2 regions of the Streptomyces sp. NBC_01320 genome follow, and region 2 is predicted to be linked to the other one. Evidence: riboswitches for the same ligand, from Rfam matches in the RefSeq annotation. Region 2 holds a riboswitch; the other holds the start of a gene.
The links. Region 2 has a riboswitch for cyclic di-AMP ahead of OG395_RS13070 (M23 family metallopeptidase). Riboswitches for the same ligand answer to the same signal wherever they lie in the genome.
Positions count from the first base shown of each region.

Region 1 (9,117 bases), 620 kb from region 2:
CACATCTCCGTCGCGCAGGCGGCGGCGAGACTGCACGACGCCCGCAGACTCGACCACGACATCGTGGCCGTCGACGCCTCGCTGCGGCAGGCCGAGGAGAGCCTCCTGCTCAACCCCCGGATCCGGCAGGGTCTTCTGTACCGCATCGTCCTGCGTACCGGACTCGACACACTGGAGATCTGTGCCGTTGTGCTCCGCGTGCTGGCCCGCACGCTGACGGACCTGGCCAAAGCCCGGACCGAGGAAACCATGTTCCCGGAGGACGTGGCCGCCTCGCTCCGGGAACTCTTCGCGCAGATGGCCGACGCCATCGAGAGCTTCTCCACGCTGATCACCACCCCGGTGTCCGCCAATGCCGAGGAGGCGGAGTCGCGACTTGCCGCCGCACTGGCCGCCAGCCGCGCCACTCGGGACGTGGTGGCCGACCTCCTGCTCGAGGACGTCCAGGAGCACCCCCGACAGTGGCAACTGCACGGTGCGCTGCTCGCCGAGGTCGACCGCATTCTGGATGAGCTGGACATCGACAAGCGCGCCGAACGCCTCGGCGAGGAACTCGACCGCCACTCCGATGAACTGCACGAACGCCATCCCCGGCTCGCCGCACTGCGGCGGCGGCTCGGCAGCCACCGGGCCGCGCAGCCGACAGTCCCGGGGGCGTGAGGGCGAGCCGACAGGAGACCACGCGCCCCGCGACGCCCGAATGCCCTGGTCCTGCCGGCGCCCACACACGCGAACGCCCCCTACAGGGTGGGTACTTCACACCGTCGAGCGGCGCCCGGAGTCCGGCACGGCTGTTCGACGCAGGCGGAGCCGGCAGCCCGGCCTTACGATGCAGGAGGGGAACCGGAAGCCTCAGAGCGCCGGGGCCGAGACCCGCAGGGTCCGCGGTCTCGCGCCTGACCACGGAGGCACGTCACATGGCACCTGACCAGATCCCAGGCATCGATCTCGCCGCAGCTCCCAGCGGGGCGGGATGTGCGGACTGCTTGGCGGGCGACGGACCGGGATGGTGGATGCACCTGCGCCGCTGCGCCGCGTGCGGCCACATCGGCTGCTGCGATTCCTCCCCCTCGCAGCACGGTACGAAGCACGCACGCGAGGCAGGACATCCCTTCCTGGCCAGCTTCGAGCCGGGGGAGAACTGGCTCTGGAACATCGAGACCGAGGAATATTACGAGGGATTGGAGCTGCTGCCGCCCACCTCGCACCCGGTCGACCAGCCGACCCCGGGTCCCCAGGGCAAGGTCCCCGCGGACTGGGAGCGGCAGCTGCACTGAACCGCGCTCCTCATCCACCGGCGGACATACGGGTCCTCAGACACGGATCGGTCATCCCGCCGGGACAGGCGAGACGGTCGATGTCCCAGCCGGCGCGCCCCGCTCCGGCCTGATAGGCGCTTTCGTAGAAGGCGAGTACGGCCGCACGGGGATCGCTCTCGGTGCGGGCCGCGTCGTACGGCAGCACCGCCAGGTGGCTGCCGCCACGATCCACCCATTGCGCCGACACCGGAGTGAGCGGTTCCTCCGCCAGCCGCGCCGGTTCGGGAGCGGTGTACGAGTAGAACGCGGGCGCGGCGAACTTGTCGTCACCGAACCAGAAACCGAAGCTGATCACTTCCCGGGAGTAGGCCTCCCGCGTCACCGGGTCGATCCGCTGGGGCTGGTCGATCTGACGCTCCGAAAAGCGGGTGTGGGCGATATCGAAGGTGTGCCAGAAATGGTGCACGGGACTGACTTTCCCCGAAAACCGCGCCGCGAATTCCTCCAGTACCAGCGCCACTTGACTGAGAACCTGCCAATACCGGTTGGCGTGTTCGGGATCGTATGCCGCGTGCTGAGTGTCCTCGGCGAACGGCCGGTCGGCGTCAGGCAGATCGAATGGCTTGGGCACGTTGATATCCACCTCGATACCCAGCGCTTCCAGGGCGGCCATGACCTTCTCGTGGAAGGACGCCACGGACTGGCCCGAAAGCGGGAACGAGACCGTCACGCCGTCCAGTCTTGTGATGACGAGGCGATGGTCGACGAAGTCGAAGTCCACCGTGAAAATCGGGTTGCCGTCGATCTGCCCCATGGGGCGGGTGGTGATACCGCGGCCAGTGAGGTGAAACGGAACGTTCCACCAGTGATTGCGCCGGACACTGGCCGCGAGGCGGATCTTTCCGACGACCTGCGCGAAGCGGTGGAGCGTCTCTTTGGTGTCACGCCACTCGGCGAGCGGCATGGGCGGGAACAGCTCCATCGCCATCACTTCTTTCGTGCTGCCGGACGGTCCCGGTGGGCGGGCAGGGCGTTCTTCCGCACCATCATGGCCATGCCGAAGGCGTACGGCACCTCGTGCGACCGCCCTGGTGTCGTTCGCGTGAACCTGCGCGACCTGGCCGGGGTGGGCGGCCACTCGTGCGCCGCAGTCGGAGCAGACGCGTGACGCGCGGCTGCTCCCTTCCGTCTCCCCGGGGACGCCCTTCCCGACGAGCCGGAGGCCGGAGGGCCTGCCCGCCGACGCCAATATCTGCCTAATGTCGCAATTTTGGCGATTAGGGGAAGCTGCTCGACTGTCTGATGCATGCGCAACCCTCACGAGTCGAGGCTTTACGCGCCGGGCAAATCGCCCTTTTCGGACTGAGTGGTGAGAGTCACCTTTCGGGCGCGCGGACGCAGCGGCGTGCCGCCCGGTTCCCTGCTGCGCCAAGAAAATTGGCTTCGTGGGCAGGGGTGGATTGGGGGAAATTCCATGACTCGATCTTGTAAATGAATTGTGATCGAGAAATGGGGGCTTGTTCAGGTCGGAGTTTCTCGCCTACGGTCACCGTCAATCCGGATGGAACGCCGAATCCTGCCGCCGTCCGGGAACCCGACCACTCATGTACGGCAGGAGCGGGGGACCCAGGCAAGCCGCCGATCCGGTATCCGGAACGGCTAGGGGTGAAGTCGTATTCCCATACGGCCAGGCAACTCCAGCCTCAACCCGACAGCTCACCTCGTAGGCGACGGAGAGGAATGCGCCATGCCCGCAATGGGTAACCACCGTCGTCGTAAGTCCGGTTCGCTGACTCGCGGAATCATTGCCGTGAGCACGGGCGGAGCCGCTCTGGCTCTTCCGATGATCGGGGCGACCGTTGCCTCGGCAGCTCCGGCGCAGCCTGTCACCGCCGCCGCCAAGACGGTGGCGCCCGCTGCCGCCCCCGCCAAGTCGACTGCCGTGCGGGCGGCTACGCCCTCCACCTATTCCGTGATAGCCGGTGACACCCTTTACAAGATCGCCCTGAGCCAGTCCGTGAGCGGCGGTTGGCAGCAGCTGTACAAGGACAATCGAGCGGTCATCGGAGCCGACCCCGGCGTGATTCACCCGGGCCAGAAGCTCACCATCGGCGCCGAGGCCGCGCCCGCGGCTGTCGAGTCCACGACGGCTGCGAGCACCGCCGCTGCTGTCACCCCCAAGCCCGCGACGTACACGAACGACCTCGACGGCTGGATCAAGGAATCGCTGGCCGTCATGGCCAAGCACGGTATCCCCGGCAGCTACGACGGGATCCACCGCAACATCATGCGCGAGTCCTCGGGCAACCCCCGGGCCATCAACAACTGGGACTCGAACGCAGCCAAGGGCACGCCGTCCAAGGGTCTCCTGCAGGTCATCGACCCCACCTTCCGGGCCTACCACGTGCCCGGTACGTCGATGGACCCCTACGACCCGGTCGCCAACATCACGGCCGCGTGCAACTACGCCGCCGCCAAGTACGGCTCGATCGACAACGTGTTCGGGGCCTACTGACCCCCGGTTGCGTTGATTCGGGAATGACGGGTGGCGAAGGTCCGATGGGGCTTCGCCACCCGTTCCCGTCGGTGTCGCGCACGGGAGACGATTCAGAAGTCGATCCGCATGACGGCCCGCCTGAGTGTGGGCCTGCTGACCTCGGCGAACCCTGCGTCGGCGAAAAACGTCACGGCTGCCGACATGGAGCTCGCCCCCAGGGGATGCGCACTGCCGGCCGTGTGATCATCGGTTGGGCCTCGACCGCGCGAGCTCCGCGATCACGCGCGAAATCGACCGTGGCGCGTGCGGGCGCGTACGTGATGCCGATCAGGCGGAAGCCCTTGCGAGTGACGGAGCAGGTCACTGCCCAGGCGCTGTCGCCGGTCCTGTCCTCCTGCCGTCCGGTCCAGGAGGCGCGGGCGGGAAAAGGCGGGGGTAGGGCGTGCGGGGCTCGATCGCGCACCACCCGGCCGGCTCGTCGTCCAGACGGGCGACGAGACCGCTTGTCGAAGAGGCACCGGGATTACCGCACCGCTCTGCTCGCGCAGGCGCGCGTTCGCCGAGGAGGACCGAGCGCCACCGGGGCCGGCCCGCCTGATGCGTGACGTTGCGTGTCCGGGCGCCTCGATCGGGTGCATATTACCCGCAGGTATGTAGTGACTTGACACGCAAACAGCAGTAGAACCAGTTTCACTCTGAAGAGAGTGAGGCGTGTCACATGAGTGACTCCACCATGCATGATGCAGGCCCCAAGGGCGTTTCACGTCGAAGATTCATCACGGGAACTGGTTCTATTTTAGGAGTCGCGGCCCTCGCGGGTCACACCACCCCGGCCCAGGCCGGGGTCGGCTCCGCGGCCGCTCCGATCGGCTCCGGGGCCCATGTCCCGGCCCTGGTGATCGGGTCCGGATACGGCGGCTCCGTCGCCGCACTGCGTCTCGCCCAGGCAGGCGTCGACGTGCACATGATCGAAATGGGCATGGCCTGGGACACCCCCGGCCCGGACGGCAAGATCTTCGCCAACACGACATCCCCGGACAGTCGGTCGTACTGGCTCCGCACCAGGACGAAGCAACCCCTCAGCAACTTCCTCGGCTTCCCCATCGACAAGAACGTCACCCGCAGCACAGGGATCCTCGACGCCGAGGAGTTCAGCGGGATCACCGTCTACCAGGGCCGCGGTGTCGGTGGCGGCTCGCTGGTCAACGGCGGGATGGCGGTCACCCCCAAGCGCGAGAACTTCGGAGCCGTCCTCCCGTCGGTGGACGCCGACGAGATGTACGGCATCTACTACCCGCGCGCCAATGCGGCGCTCGGGGCCAGCACCATCGATCCGGCCTGGTTCGACACCGCCGCGTGCTACCAGTACGCCCGGGTCGGCCGTAAGCAGGCCGAACGTGCCGGCTTCCCGTTCGTCTTCGTGCCCACCGTGTACGACTGGGACTACATGAGGCAGGAAGAGGCCGGAACCGTCTCCAGGTCGGCGCTGGCCGGCGAGATCCTCTACGGCAACAACTACGGCAAGAAATCGCTGCAGAAGACGTACATCGACCGGATCAGAGCCACCGGCAGGGTCGCCATCTCGCCGCTGCACAAGGTCACTTCGGTCGCCCCGGCGGCAGGTGGCGGCTACACGGTCGTCATCGACCAGATCGACACCGGCGGTGTCACCACGGCCACCAAGACGGTGACCGCCGACCGGGTGTTCTTCGCGGCCGGCAGCGTGGGCACCAGCAAGCTGCTGGTCAAGCTGAAGGCCACCGGCGCGCTCCCCGGCCTGAACAACGAGATCGGCAAAGGGTGGGGCGACAACGGCAACGTCATGTGCGGCCGGGCCAATCATCTGTGGGACCCGACCGGCAGCCTTCAGGCGTCCATTCCCACGGGCGGCATCGACAACTGGGCCGCCGGTGGCGCGTTCGCCGAGGTTGCGCCGCTGCCCACCGGGATCGAGACATACGCCTCGTTCTACCTGTCCATCACCAAGAACCCGAACCGGGCCGAGTTCTCCTGGAACGCCGCGACGGGCACGGTCGACCTGAACTGGCAGACAGCTTGGAAGCAGCCGTCCATCGACGCCGCCAAGACGATCTTCGACAGGATCAACCAGAAGGAGGGGACGATCTACCGGACCGATCTCTTCGGCACCTACAAGATCTGGGGCGACCACCTCACGTACCACCCGCTCGGCGGCGCGGTGCTGAACCGGGCCACCGACAACTACGGCCGCCTGCACGGCTACGTGGGCCTGTACGTCATCGACGGCTCGCTGATCCCCGGCAACACCAGCGTCAACCCGTTCGTCACCATCACCGCGCTCGCCGAACGGAACATCGAGAAGATCATCGCCACCGACCTGTGACGATCAACGGCCGGGCAGCGCGCACACGGTGTCGAGACCCAGCACATGGTTGAGCCGGCCGAAGGCCAGCCATGATCCGATGCTCATGCTCAGCTCCACGATCTCGAGCTGGCTGTAGTGCGCGCTCATCCGGGACCAGAACGCGTCGTCGAGGTTGTGGTGATCCAGGGCGTACCGCTCGGCGTATTCGGCGGCCAACCGGGTCCGGTCGTCGAAAACGTCGGTGGTACGCCACTGGGTCACCGCGTCGGCGAATTCCCCCTCGATCTTCACACCGTCCCGTTCGGTCCGCCAGTCGAGGCAGAAGAGGCAGCCGTTGATCTGGGCGATCCGTAACCGCGCGGCTTCGAACTCGCGCAGTCCCAGGGTCGTGTGGGCGTACACCGCCAGCGAGAAGTTCGATGCGGCGATCCCGATCCCGGGCACCATCTCGCCCCACACGTACTCGATCGCGTCCTTGCCCTCGGGGATGTCGATGTTCATGGTTGTCTCCTTCCGAGCCTGCCGACTGCGGGGCGCAGCGGGACGTCGAGCGCGTCATAGAGTCCTGGTTCCGCGTCCACGAGCCAGTCGATGGCGTTCACGAGCCGGCCGACCGCGGTGGCGTTCCCGCCGGCGGATCTGTTCTCGCCCTCGTCGGTGGCCTCGACCGTGACCTCGATGCGCGGGCGGCCCTCGATGATCACTCGATGGGCGCCGTCTCCGCCCGGCGGCGTCGGCCAGTCCGGTGCGCAGGAGGGGTGAATGCGGGTGATGTGCTCGATGACGATGCGTGGTTCGCCCGCGACGATGCCCTGCACTTCGAACCGCACGGCGCCCTGAGTGCCGGCCTCGAACGTGCCCATCGTTCTGGTGCTCACCGTGGCGTCGAGCGAGCGCCGGTCCAACGTCTCACGGATGTCGTCGAGTTCGGCCCCCAGAGCCCTGGCCATCAGCCGTATCTGCCCACCCCACACCATGGTCGGGACGGTCGGTGCGAGCATCAGAGGCTCGTATTCCATCGGCTGGCCCATGCCGACCAGGTACCGGACCGATTCCGCCTGGTCGTAGGTGGAGTAGTCGAAGATCTCCTGACAGCGGATCACGTCCACGCAGGTGCCGAGTCCGCTGATCAGCAGCGGGAGTACGTCATTGCCCCAACCGGGGTCGACACCTGAGACGAACAGCGAGCCGCCACCGGCCGCGATGGCGGCCAGCACCGGATCCCGCAGCTCCGACGGGGCGCCCAACGGGTCGTACAGGGCGTACAGGGCGGGGGTGACGACCACGGCCCCGGCCCGGATCGCCCTGGTGATGTCGGAGAGAGCCTCGTCGGGGCGGATGTCGCCGGACGCGGCGTACACGACGGCCCGCGGACCGGTGGCCAACACGGCATCGACGTCGTCGCCCGCCACGACCCCCAGCGGACGATCGAGCCCACCGAGTTCGCCCGCGTCGCGTCCCACCTTGTCGGGATTGTGGACGAGTACGGCGGTGAGTTGGAGCGCCGGATGGGCCTCGACAGAGCGGATCGCGGCGCGGCCGACGTTGCCCGTGCCCCAGACAACCGTGGAAATCATGCGCGGAGGGTAGCGAGAGGACCTGTCACTTCCTAGTGCCGCGACGCGACGAGTTTGCCGGGCGGAGCAGACGAGTTTGCCGGGCGGGGCAGGGGAGTCGGCCGCCCCCGCGACGCCCCTCGGGCCGCGGCCGCCCGCGTCCGCCAAGGCTGACGGGGACGCCTTGCGGTCGGGGGCCGTTGGTCTCGCGGACGGTCCCTACGTCGGGGGTTGCGAGCTGCTGTCGGTTTGCTGAGCCGTAGTGAGTGAAGACGATTCCACTCGCCGCCGCATGCGCCCAGGGCATGGTCGGCGTCGACACCAACGCCGACCACTTCGCCGCCTACCGGCTCGACCGGCACGGCAACCCGATCGGCGACCCGCACCGTTTCCCCTACGACCTGTCCGGCACCACCGGCCACCGCGACGCACAGATCCGCCACGCCCTGACCCGTCTGATCAACTGGGCGGTGCGGGCCGGGGTCGCCGCGATCGGCATCGAAGACCTCGACTTCACCACCGAGAAGACCCGCGAGAAACACGGCCGCCAGAAGCGGTTCCGGCAGCTCATCTCCGGCATCCCGACCGGGAAACTCAAGGCCCGGCTGGTGTCGGTGGCCGCCGAACAGGGGCTCGCGGTCGTCGCGGTCGACCCGGCCTACACCTCCCTGTGGGGTGCCCAGCACTGGCAGAAACCGCTGGCCACCCCCCATCGAAAGATGTCCCGTCACGATGCCGCCGGCATCGCGATCGGTCGACGCGCCCTTGGACACCCGGTCCGGGATGGGGTATCCCCTGCTCGAACGTAGTTGAGAGCTTGGGGAAGGACGGCACCGCCCCCACACGACCGGAGTGATCGTGCGGGGCATCGGACCGCCCAGGCCGAACCAGGTCACCGGGGGCGTGAGGGAACCCGCCCACCCACCACGGACCGGCCCCCTGGAGGACCGTTGCCGAGCGGGAAGCGAAAGCGGGAACCCAGCGCATCCAACACCGTTCGGGATGCGCCCAGAACGCAACAGTGGGTCCAGGACTCACTTGTGCGCACTGGTTAGGAACGGTGTGCCGCTGAGTACGGTGTCGACGAAGCGGCCGCGCGGCACGGCGTTGGCGGCGAACCACTGGCCCAGACGGTGATCGGCGTCGGGGTGGACGAGCCCGGTGAAGCGGCAGCGCGAGGTGGCCAGGGCACCGGCAACCGCCTGTGTCACGGCCGGGGGAATGATCGTGTCCGTGAGTGGTGTGGCGAGGACCGCGCGGGTGGACAGGAAGCGGAAGACGTCGAGTGCCGGAGACCGCCGCCAGCTGTCCGGCGTGCGGATGATCTCGGTGAATCCCGCGCCGAAGGGAACGGACCATGCCTCGGGCGCGTAGACCGCCGGCGCGCACAGTCCGATGGAGACGACCCGGGATCCGTAGTGCGCCACCAGGTCGGCGACGGTCTGCCCGCTCATGCTGAAT
Region 1 covers NZ_CP108390.1:2,166,330-2,175,446, reverse strand. The annotation lists gene OG395_RS10385 (FUSC family protein) at 1-660, shown strand, start outside; gene OG395_RS10380 (UBP-type zinc finger domain-containing protein) at 918-1,277, shown strand; gene OG395_RS10375 (DUF5996 family protein) at 1,288-2,241, opposite strand; cyclic di-AMP (ydaO/yuaA leader) riboswitch at 2,817-3,004, shown strand; gene OG395_RS10370 (transglycosylase SLT domain-containing protein) at 3,007-3,774, shown strand; gene OG395_RS10365 (GMC oxidoreductase) at 4,475-6,118, shown strand; gene OG395_RS10360 (carboxymuconolactone decarboxylase family protein) at 6,122-6,601, opposite strand; gene OG395_RS10355 (NAD(P)H-dependent amine dehydrogenase family protein) at 6,598-7,677, opposite strand; partial or broken gene OG395_RS10350 (IS200/IS605 family accessory protein TnpB-related protein) at 7,926-8,711, shown strand; gene OG395_RS10345 (alpha/beta hydrolase) at 8,691-9,117, opposite strand, start outside.
Region 1: it holds a riboswitch for cyclic di-AMP, as region 2 does, so the genes downstream of both, OG395_RS10370 (transglycosylase SLT domain-containing protein) here and OG395_RS13070 (M23 family metallopeptidase) in region 2, are expected to answer to the same signal.

Region 2 (9,117 bases):
GGTGATGTGGCGGCGCTCGTCGTCGAGCCGATCCAGGGGAAGGGCGTCCACGAGGCGCCGCCCGGCTACCTGCGCGCCGCACAGGAGCTGCTGCAACGGCACAAGGCGCTGCTCATCGCCGACGAGGTGCAGACCGGTCTCGGCAGGACCGGCGACTTCTACGCGTACCAGCACGAGGAAGGCGTCGAACCCGACCTGGTCTGTGTCGCCAAGGCGCTCTCCGGCGGCTATGTGCCGGTCGGGGCGACCCTCGGGAAGGACTGGATCTTCAGACGCGTCTATTCGTCGATGGACCGGGTTCTGGTCCACTCGGCGAGCTTCGGCTCCAATGCCCAGGCGATGGCGGCGGGGCTCGCGGTCCTGGCCGTGATGGAAGACGAGGCGACCGTCGCGAACGCCCGCCGCACCGGTGATCTGCTGCGCGAGCGCCTCGCCGCGCTCACCGGGCGCTACGAACTGCTGCACGAGATCCGTGGCCGCGGGCTGATGATCGGAATCGAGTTCGGCCGGCCGAGCTCGTTGAAGCTGCGCAGCCGCTGGACCATGCTGCAGGCGGCCCGCAAGGGTCTCTTCGCGCAGATGGTCGTCGTGCCGCTCCTGCAGAAACACCGGATCCTCACCCAGGTCTCCGGCGACCATCTGGAAGTGATCAAGCTGATTCCGCCCCTGGTCATCGGGGAGCCGGAGGTGGACCGGTTCGTGACCGCGTTCACAGCGGTGATGGATGACGCACACAGCGGCGGGGGGCTGATGTGGGACTTCGGAAAAACGCTGGTCAAACAGGCCGTCGCCGGCCGCTGAGCGCGGGTTTGCCTCAGAGGCAAAACATTTGCCTCTGAGGCATGATCCTGGCCCAATGGGTATATGAACTCTCCCGATGGAGGGGTGGCCGACGAGCTGCCCGGGGTCGCGCCACGCCTGCGCGATCTGCGCCGCCGCCGTGGTCTGACCCTGGAGGCCGCCGCCCAGCACGCCGGGCTCTCCCCGGCCCATCTGTCCCGGCTCGAAACGGGCCGGAGGCAGCCGTCGCTGCCCATGCTCCTCGGGCTTGCCAGGATCTACGGTACGACGGTCTCCGAGCTGCTCGGCGAGATCGCCCCCGAACGTGACGCGATCGTCCGCGGTGGGCGGTTTGAGGGGGCCGAGGCCGACGGCTGGATGTACCGGCAGGCCGGCGGGTCCGGCCGGGCCATGCAGGCCCTGCGCGTCCGGGTCCCGTACGGGACCCAGGGCGATCTCGTGCGGGTCCATCCCGGCGAGGAGTGGTTGTACGTCCTTGCCGGGCGGCTGCGGGTGAGCCTCGGCGACACCGTGCACGATCTCGACCCGGGCGACAGTGCTCACTTCGACTCGCTCACCCCGCACCGGATCGCCGCCGTGGACCGAGACGGATCCGAGCTGCTCTTCGTCCACACCCTGTTGCAGAGCCCCGCCGCCGAGCTGTGCCTCGGCAGCGGTATCCACCGTCGCTGAGACCGGCCCGCCCGGTCACCAGAGAGGACTGTCATGTCCGATTCAGAGCACTTCGATCCGCTCACCCCGAGGTCCCGGAAGAACTACGAGGCGCAGGAGCGGAAGTTTCCGCGCGGCGTGGTGATCAGGCTGTTCGCCTATCTCATCGCGGGACACATCTTCGCGGCCTTCCTCTACCTGCTCTTCGCGGTCGCCGGAAAGGGCTGACCTACGCGGTCCGGCTACGCCTCGTCGAGGAGTCGTCCGCGCAGCCGCTCCAGGATCTCCGGAGTCAGCTTCAGGCCCTCGGCGAGATAGCGGTCCGTGCTGCCCCAGGTCTCCTCGATGGTGCTGAAGGCCTGGGCGAGGTACTCGGCGCGGGCGTCGAAGAGTGGGCTGAGCAGCTCCATCACCTCGGGCGACATCCCGGTCGCCGAGGTGTCGGTGCGCCGGACCTTGTACCGGCGGTGCGGATCGTTGGACTTCAGGTAGTCGGCCTCGATGGCCTCGCGCTCGACGCCGACCGCCAGCAGCGAAACCGCGATCGAGAGACCGGCACGGTCCTTGCCGGCCGCGCAGTGCATCAGCGCGGGAACGCTGTCCTCGGCCAGGGCGTGCAGCACCCGGCTGTGCTCGGCGGTACGGTCCCTGATGATCGACTTGTACGAGGCAGTCATCCGCGCGGCTCCCTTGCCGTCGGCAAGGATCGAGCGCAGCTGCTCGATGTCGCCGTCGCGGACCATCTGCCAGAATTCGGCGCCGTCGGCCGGGTCGGAGAGCGGAATGTTCACATTGCGTACGCCCGGCAGGTCCACGTCCAGGCCGTCGAGCCTGTGGTCCGCCGCATTGCGGAAGTCGAAGATCGTGTGCAGCCCGAGGCCGCCGAGGAACGCGGCGTCCTCGTCGGTCGCGTGCGCGAGGTGACCGCTGCGGAAGAGCCGTCCGTACCGCACCCGGCGGCCGTCGGTGGTGGGCAGGCCACCCACATCGCGGAAGTTGCGCACACCTGCCAGCTCGGGTTCCGTCGACGGGACCTGCGGCACCTGCTGCGTCACGGTGTCTCCTGGAGTGTCTGGCGTCGGCGCGGCTCGCCGGCGAGGTCAGTTCCTGCGACGATACGACATTGATTCCTCGGGCAATCATCTCGGCCGTTTCCTGCTGAACTCCCCACGGAATTCCCCTCGCACGGGCGTTGCCCGGCCGTCGGTCGGCGGTCGATGATGTGCGGAACTGTGGGAATGTGGGGATGACATGATCGAGACGGGCGACCGCGGTCGGACCTGGCTGCTGACCGGGGCGAGCGGCAGCTACGCGCTGCACCTCACGGACCGGGACCGACTGCTGCATCTGCACTGGGGGCCACGGATCTCCCTCGCGGCCGCCGAGGCACTCGCCGCCGCGCCCGAGCCGCCCTTCCGGGGTTTCGAGTCGCAGCTGGACGGCCGCGAGGAGTACCCGGTCGAGGGCGGCCCCCGCTTCGTCCGGCCCGCTCTCTCCGTACGCACCCCCGAAGTCCGTGGCACCGAATGGGTGTTCGCCGGGGCCGCCGTGGACGGCGACGAACTCCGTATCGCGTTCGCCGACTCCGTGCAGTGGCTCGCGCTCACCCTGCACTACCGCATGCGGGAGGACTCCGACGTCATCGAGCGCTGGGCCACCGTCACCCACACCGGTCCCGACGGTCCGCCGCTGGAGCTGCTGCGCGCCGACGCGGCGGCCTGGGCGCTGCCCGCCCGCGACAGCTGGCGGCTGAGCCAGCTCCACGGCCGCTGGGCGGCTGAGACACAGCTCGTACGGTCGGAGCTGACGTACGGCGAGAAGGTCCTCTCCAGCAGGCGCGGCCACACCGGACACCAGTTCCTGCCATGGGTCGCGCTCGACGCGGACGGCGCCGCCAACGAAGAGGACGGCGAGGTGTACGGCTGCGCGCTCGGCTGGTCCGGCTCGTGGCGGATCGCGGTGCAGCAGCTCCCCGACGGGCTCGTGCAGATCACCGGAGGCGCCGGATACGACGACTCCGGGCTCCTGCGATTCGCACCGGGGGAGACGTACACCACACCGGTGTTCGCCGGTCTGTGGAGCGCCGAAGGGTTCGGCGGGGCGAGCCGGGCCTGGCACGCCTGGCAACTGGCCCATGTCGTCCCGGACGCCGGGAGCCTGCGGCCGGTGCTCTACAACTCCTGGGAGGCGACCGGCTTCGACATCGCGGAGGACCAGCAGCGCGCCCTCGCCGAGCGCGCCGCCGCGATGGGCGTCGAGCTGTTCGTCGTGGACGACGCGTGGTTCGGGCAGCGCACCAGCGACCGGGCCGGACTCGGCGACTGGACCCCCAACCCCGAGCGATTCCCCGGCGGGCTGAAGCCGCTCGCCGACGAAGTGCACGGACTCGGCATGCAGTTCGGCATTTGGGTCGAGCCGGAGATGGTGAACGCCGACAGTGATCTGTATCGCGCGCACCCCGACTGGGTGCAGCACTTCCCCGGGCGGACCCGGACCGAATTCCGTCATCAGCTGGTGCTCAATCTGGCCCGGACCGATGTGCAGAACCATCTGTGGGAGCAGCTCGACACGCTGCTCTCCAGCGCCCCGATCGACTATGTGAAATGGGACTTCAACCGCTGTTTCACCGATGCGGGCTGGCCGGGCGAGGACTATCCGCAGAAGCTCTGGATCGCGCATGTGCACGCGCTCTACGCGCTGATCGACCGGCTGCGGGCCGCCCATCCCGGTGTCGCCTTCGAGTCCTGCTCGGGCGGCGGCGGCCGGATCGACCTGGGGATCCTCGCCCGTACCGACCAGGTGTGGACCTCCGACAACACCGACCCGCTCGACCGGCTCGCCATCCAGGAGGGCTTCGGGCAGATCCATCCGGCGCGGGTGATGGCCGCCTGGGTCACCGACAGTCCGAATGTCCAGCTCAACAGCAGGACCAGTTCGCTGCGCTTCCGCTTCGTCAGCGCGATGGCCGGGGTGCTCGGGGTCGGCGGGGATCTCACCGAGTGGAGTGACGAGGAGCTGGCCGAGGCGCGGAGCTGGGTGGATCTCTACAAGGAGATCCGTCCCGCGGTGCAGCACGGCGCGCTGTACCGGCTGCGTGCCCCGCGCGGTGGGCTCAGCGCCGTGCAGTACGTGCACGGCGACGAGGCCGTGGTGCTGATGTGGCTGGAGGCGCAGCGGTACGGGGAGCGGCCGCCGGCCCTGCGGCTGCGCGGGCTCGACCCTGCGGCGACCTACACCGACCTGGACACCGGGGCGGTCCACCACGGTGCCGTGCTGCTGCATCAGGGTCTGCACACCGGGCTGCGGGGCGATCTGGACGCGAAGGTGCTGAGGCTCCGACGTGGCGGACGCCCATGACATGTCCGTATCGCGGCATTTAGTGGAACATGGCCTACTTCTGCGGGAGATGATGCCCTACTCGTGAGCGGGATCATATCCGTGACGGTGTGTGGTGGCGCCACGGACGGGTATTCCGGACGTCGCGCGGAAAGCCAAGATCCATAATCCACGGAGGGTGACCGGAATTCCGCGCCGATTTCCCTTCGCGGATTCCATTGAGTAATCGATGGCTTGTTTCCGCCGTCCTCGCTCGCCTACGGTCACCCTCAATCCGGACGGACCGCCTAATCCTGCCGCCGCCCGGAATTCGCACCCACTCACGTGTGGCAGGAGCGGGGGAACCAGGTAAGCCGCCGGCCGGAGAGATCCGGCCGGCTCGGGGTGAAGTCGCGAACTGCGACCGGGCATCTCCAGCCCGAACCCGACAGCTCACCTCGTAGGCGCCGGAGAGGAAATTCTTCATGCCCACATCGGGTAAGCATCGCCGTACCAAGTCCAGCACGATCGCCCGTGGCGTCGCCGCCGTCGGCGCCGGTGGGGCCGTCATCGCCCTTCCGCTGCTCGGCGCCACCGGTGCCCACGCCGCGGAGCAGGCCGCGCCCACCGCGCAGTCGGCAGCCACGCACGTCGCCGTCGAGGCCGCGCCGGTCGTGAAGAAGCAGGTCGAGACCCGGACGTACTCCGTCGTCGCCGGTGACTACCTGTCGAAGATCGCCGCCGAGCAGCAGGTCAAGGGCGGCTGGCAGAAGCTGTACCAGGACAACCGCGAGGTCGTCGGCGAGAACCCGAGCCTGATCTTCCCGGGCATGAAGCTGACGCTCGGCGGCAAGCCGGCCGGCTCCGCCGCGACCGCGGACACGCAGTCCGCCCCCGCTCCGTCGAAGGCTCCGTCGACCTCCTCGGCCGACAAGTCCGCGTCCCAGCCCAAGGCTTCGGAGTCCGCCAAGACGTCCGCCGCGGCCGACCAGGGCACCAACTCCGGCTACGTGCACCCGGTCCCGGGCAACCACACCACCGCCTACCGTGCCTCGGGCGCCAACTGGTCCAGCGGCAGCCACACGGGTATCGACTTCCCGGTCGCCACCGGCACCAGTGTGAAGGCGATCACCTCCGGCACCGTCGTCACCGCCGGCTGGGGTGGCGCGTACGGCAACCAGGTCGTCATCAAGCACGCCGACGGCCACTACTCGCAGTACGGCCACATGTCCTCGCTCTCCGTCTCGGCGGGCCAGACCGTGACCGCGGGTCAGCAGGTCGGTCTCTCCGGCGCGACCGGCAACGCCACCGGCCCGCACCTCCACTTCGAGATCCGCACCGGCCCGGCGTACGGGTCGGACATCGACCCGATCGCCTACCTGGCCTCGCACGGGATCTACGTCTGATCTACGTCTGATCCACGGCTGATCCGGTCGGTTCGGTGAAGGGGCGGTGCGCGGCGGCGCACCGCCCCTTCACTTATTCCCCCTTTACCAAAACCTGACCAGGTGGTCTATCTCACCACCCGTCAACCCCTTATTACGGTCGCGTAAGTCACATTCGGCGGTGCAGGATATGCGCTTGTGGCAGACGATTCGAGAAACATTCAACGTGGCGTCATCAATCGGCATGGCGCCATCGGGTCGTACGCAGCGATTGGCGACAGCTTCACCGAGGGAGTCGGAGACCCCGGCCCGGACGGAACCTTCGTCGGCTGGGCGGACCGTTTCGCGGTATTTCTCGCGGACCAGCTCCCGGACACCGATGCGGCGACGAGCTCCGAGGGCTCCGCGCACGGAAACTTCCGGTACGCCAATCTCGCCGTACGCGGACGCCTCCTCGACCAGATCGTCGAGGAGCAGGTGCCGCGCGCCAAGGAGCTCGCACCCGATCTGGTGAGCTTCTGCGCGGGCGGCAATGACATCATCCGGCCCGGCACCGACCCGGACGACGTGGCCGAGCGCTTCGAGCGCGCGGTCGCCGAGCTGACCGACTCGGTCGGCACCGTCCTGGTGACCACCGGCTTCGACACCCGCGGCGTTCCCGTACTGCGCCGTCTGCGCGGCAAGATCGCCACGTACACCGCCCATGTGCGCTCCATCGCCGACCGCTACGACTGCCCCGTTCTCGACCTGTGGTCGCTGAAGTCCGTGCAGGACCGGCGAGCCTGGGACGACGACCGGCTCCACCTGTCGCCCGAGGGGCACACCCGGGTCGCGCTGCGCGCCGCCCAGGTCCTCGGCCTCGAAGTCCCGGCCGACCCCGACCAGGAGTGGCCCCCGCAGGCACAGCGCGGCACGCTGGAGGTCCGGCGCGACGACATCCACTGGGCGCGCGAGTACCTGGTGCCGTGGATAGGACGGCGGCTGCGTGGCGAGTCCTCCGGCGACCACGTCGAGGCGAAGCGGCCGGACCTCCTGCCGCTTTAGGACCCGTCTTCGGCCTCGTCTGCCGGACGGGCCCGCTCCCTTTCTGATTCCCGGGGGCTTCAGGCCTGTCCGGCGACGGGGGACAGGGGCAGGAACCGGCGTCCCGAGGGCGTCGGTATGCCGGGGCGTCGGGCTGGTACGCGCTCCAGGACGCCGCCCGCGAAGACGTCGTACAGCGGCAGCGTCTCCAGATGCACATAGCCGATGTGGCAGTCGCAGACGGCGAGCGGACAGACCCGCGGACCGAGCGCACTCCGGTAGCTGCCGTCGTACAGGTTGCCCAGCTCGGCCGGGACGAAGTGGCAGCGGCGCACCGTGCCGTCACCGTCCACCGAGATGACGGACTCGCCGGTCCGGCACGGCAGGCCGGCCGAGCGGTGCGGGTGTCGGCTGTACGGGAAGAGGGGGTCGAGGACCGTCCAGCGGTCCGCCTCCTCGTCCGTGTAGCTCTGCCCCTCAGCGGCATTGACCCAGAGATAGACCTCGTCGGGCAGGTCGGTACGGAGCCGTCGCGCCTCGTCGAAATGGTCCTCGAGACCGACGACACCGACGCTGTACCGGACATCCAGAGCGGACAGCTCCCGGCACCTGGCCAGGAAACGGTCGTACGGTGTCTGCCCGGGGTGATACGTGCACCACAGTGCGATCTTGTCGCGGCCGGCTCCACCGGCCTCGGCCAGCCACCGTGTACGACCGCTGAGATTGGTCTGGATCGCGACCCGGCCGATGTGCGGCAGCTGCGCCAGTTCCACCAAGGCGCGGCGGTACCAGGAACGGACCAGCCCCTCGCCCCACGGCGTGAACAGCACCGAGATCCTGTCCCTGGTCTGCGCCGCGGCCCACGCGGTGAACCGCTCCAGCGCGGCGCGGTCGGCACGGAGCTGCTCCGGGCTGTCGCGCCGCTTGGCGAACGGGCAGTACGGGCAGTCGTAGTCGCACGACGCCAGGGGGCCCCGATAGAGGATCGTCAGATCCATGGGAGTACTCACTTCAGTTCGTACGCGGCCATCGCGGCCCGTACAGCGGGGGAGAACAGTTCGGGACCCAGCGCGTCGGAGTGGGCGAGCCCCTCGGGCGAGAGCCGCAGCAGCCCGGACGCCACGGCGGACCCGTCCAGCCAGCCGCGTGCCTCGAACCGGTCCAGCTCACCTGGGAAGTCGTCACCGGGAGCGGCGCCGAACCGCTCGCGGTATTCCGCCAGCTGCAGCCCCTCGGCCTGGAGGACCGACTGCAGAAGGTGGCGCCTGCGCGCCTCGTCGCCGTCTACATACCGCCCCACCTCCGCACGGGAGAAGTCCTCGGTGGCGGTGTAGCCGTCGATGATCGCCCGCACTTCCCGCATCTCCACCGCGTAGTCGAAGGAGTAGTGCAGCCGACTGGTGTACGAGCGTGCGCCGCAACCCAGCCCGATCATGCCGTCCGTCTGGCACGCGTAGTCGTCGGGACCCTGCCGCGGGGCGTCGCCGCGACGGAACATCCGCATCGACACCTGCTCGTAGCCGTGGGCGAGGAGATGGTCCCGGCCCCCCCGGTACAGCCGCAGCCGCTCCTCGTCCCAGGCTGCGTCCGCCGCTGCTTCGGCTTCGGCGCCGACCCGGCCCAGGCCTGTCAGCGGGCGCACGTACAGCGGATAGAGGTACAGCTCCTCCGGCTGCCAGGCGAGGGCCGCGTCCAGGGAGGAACGCCAGCTGTCCTCGGTCTGTCCGTCGATGCCGTAGATCAGGTCGATGTTGAGGACCGGGATGCGTGCGTCGCGGATCCGGCCGAGCGCCGCCTCCACATCGGCGCGGCGCTGGGGGCGGACCGCCGCGCGTGCCTCGGCGTCGACGAAGCTCTGTACGCCGATGCTGATCCGGGTCGTCCCGCGGTCGGCGAGGACGGCCAGCCGGTCGGCTGTTGCGGTCGTTGGCGAGGTCTCGAC
Region 2 covers NZ_CP108390.1:2,785,004-2,794,120, reverse strand. The annotation lists gene OG395_RS13095 (aspartate aminotransferase family protein) at 1-801, shown strand, start outside; gene OG395_RS13090 (XRE family transcriptional regulator) at 865-1,473, shown strand; gene OG395_RS13085 (DUF6126 family protein) at 1,507-1,680, shown strand; gene OG395_RS13080 (tyrosine-protein phosphatase) at 1,695-2,507, opposite strand; gene OG395_RS13075 (alpha-galactosidase) at 2,704-4,809, shown strand; cyclic di-AMP (ydaO/yuaA leader) riboswitch at 5,092-5,249, shown strand; gene OG395_RS13070 (M23 family metallopeptidase) at 5,253-6,173, shown strand; gene OG395_RS13065 (SGNH/GDSL hydrolase family protein) at 6,351-7,196, shown strand; gene OG395_RS13060 (STM4011 family radical SAM protein) at 7,256-8,173, opposite strand; gene OG395_RS13055 (STM4012 family radical SAM protein) at 8,182-9,117, opposite strand, start outside.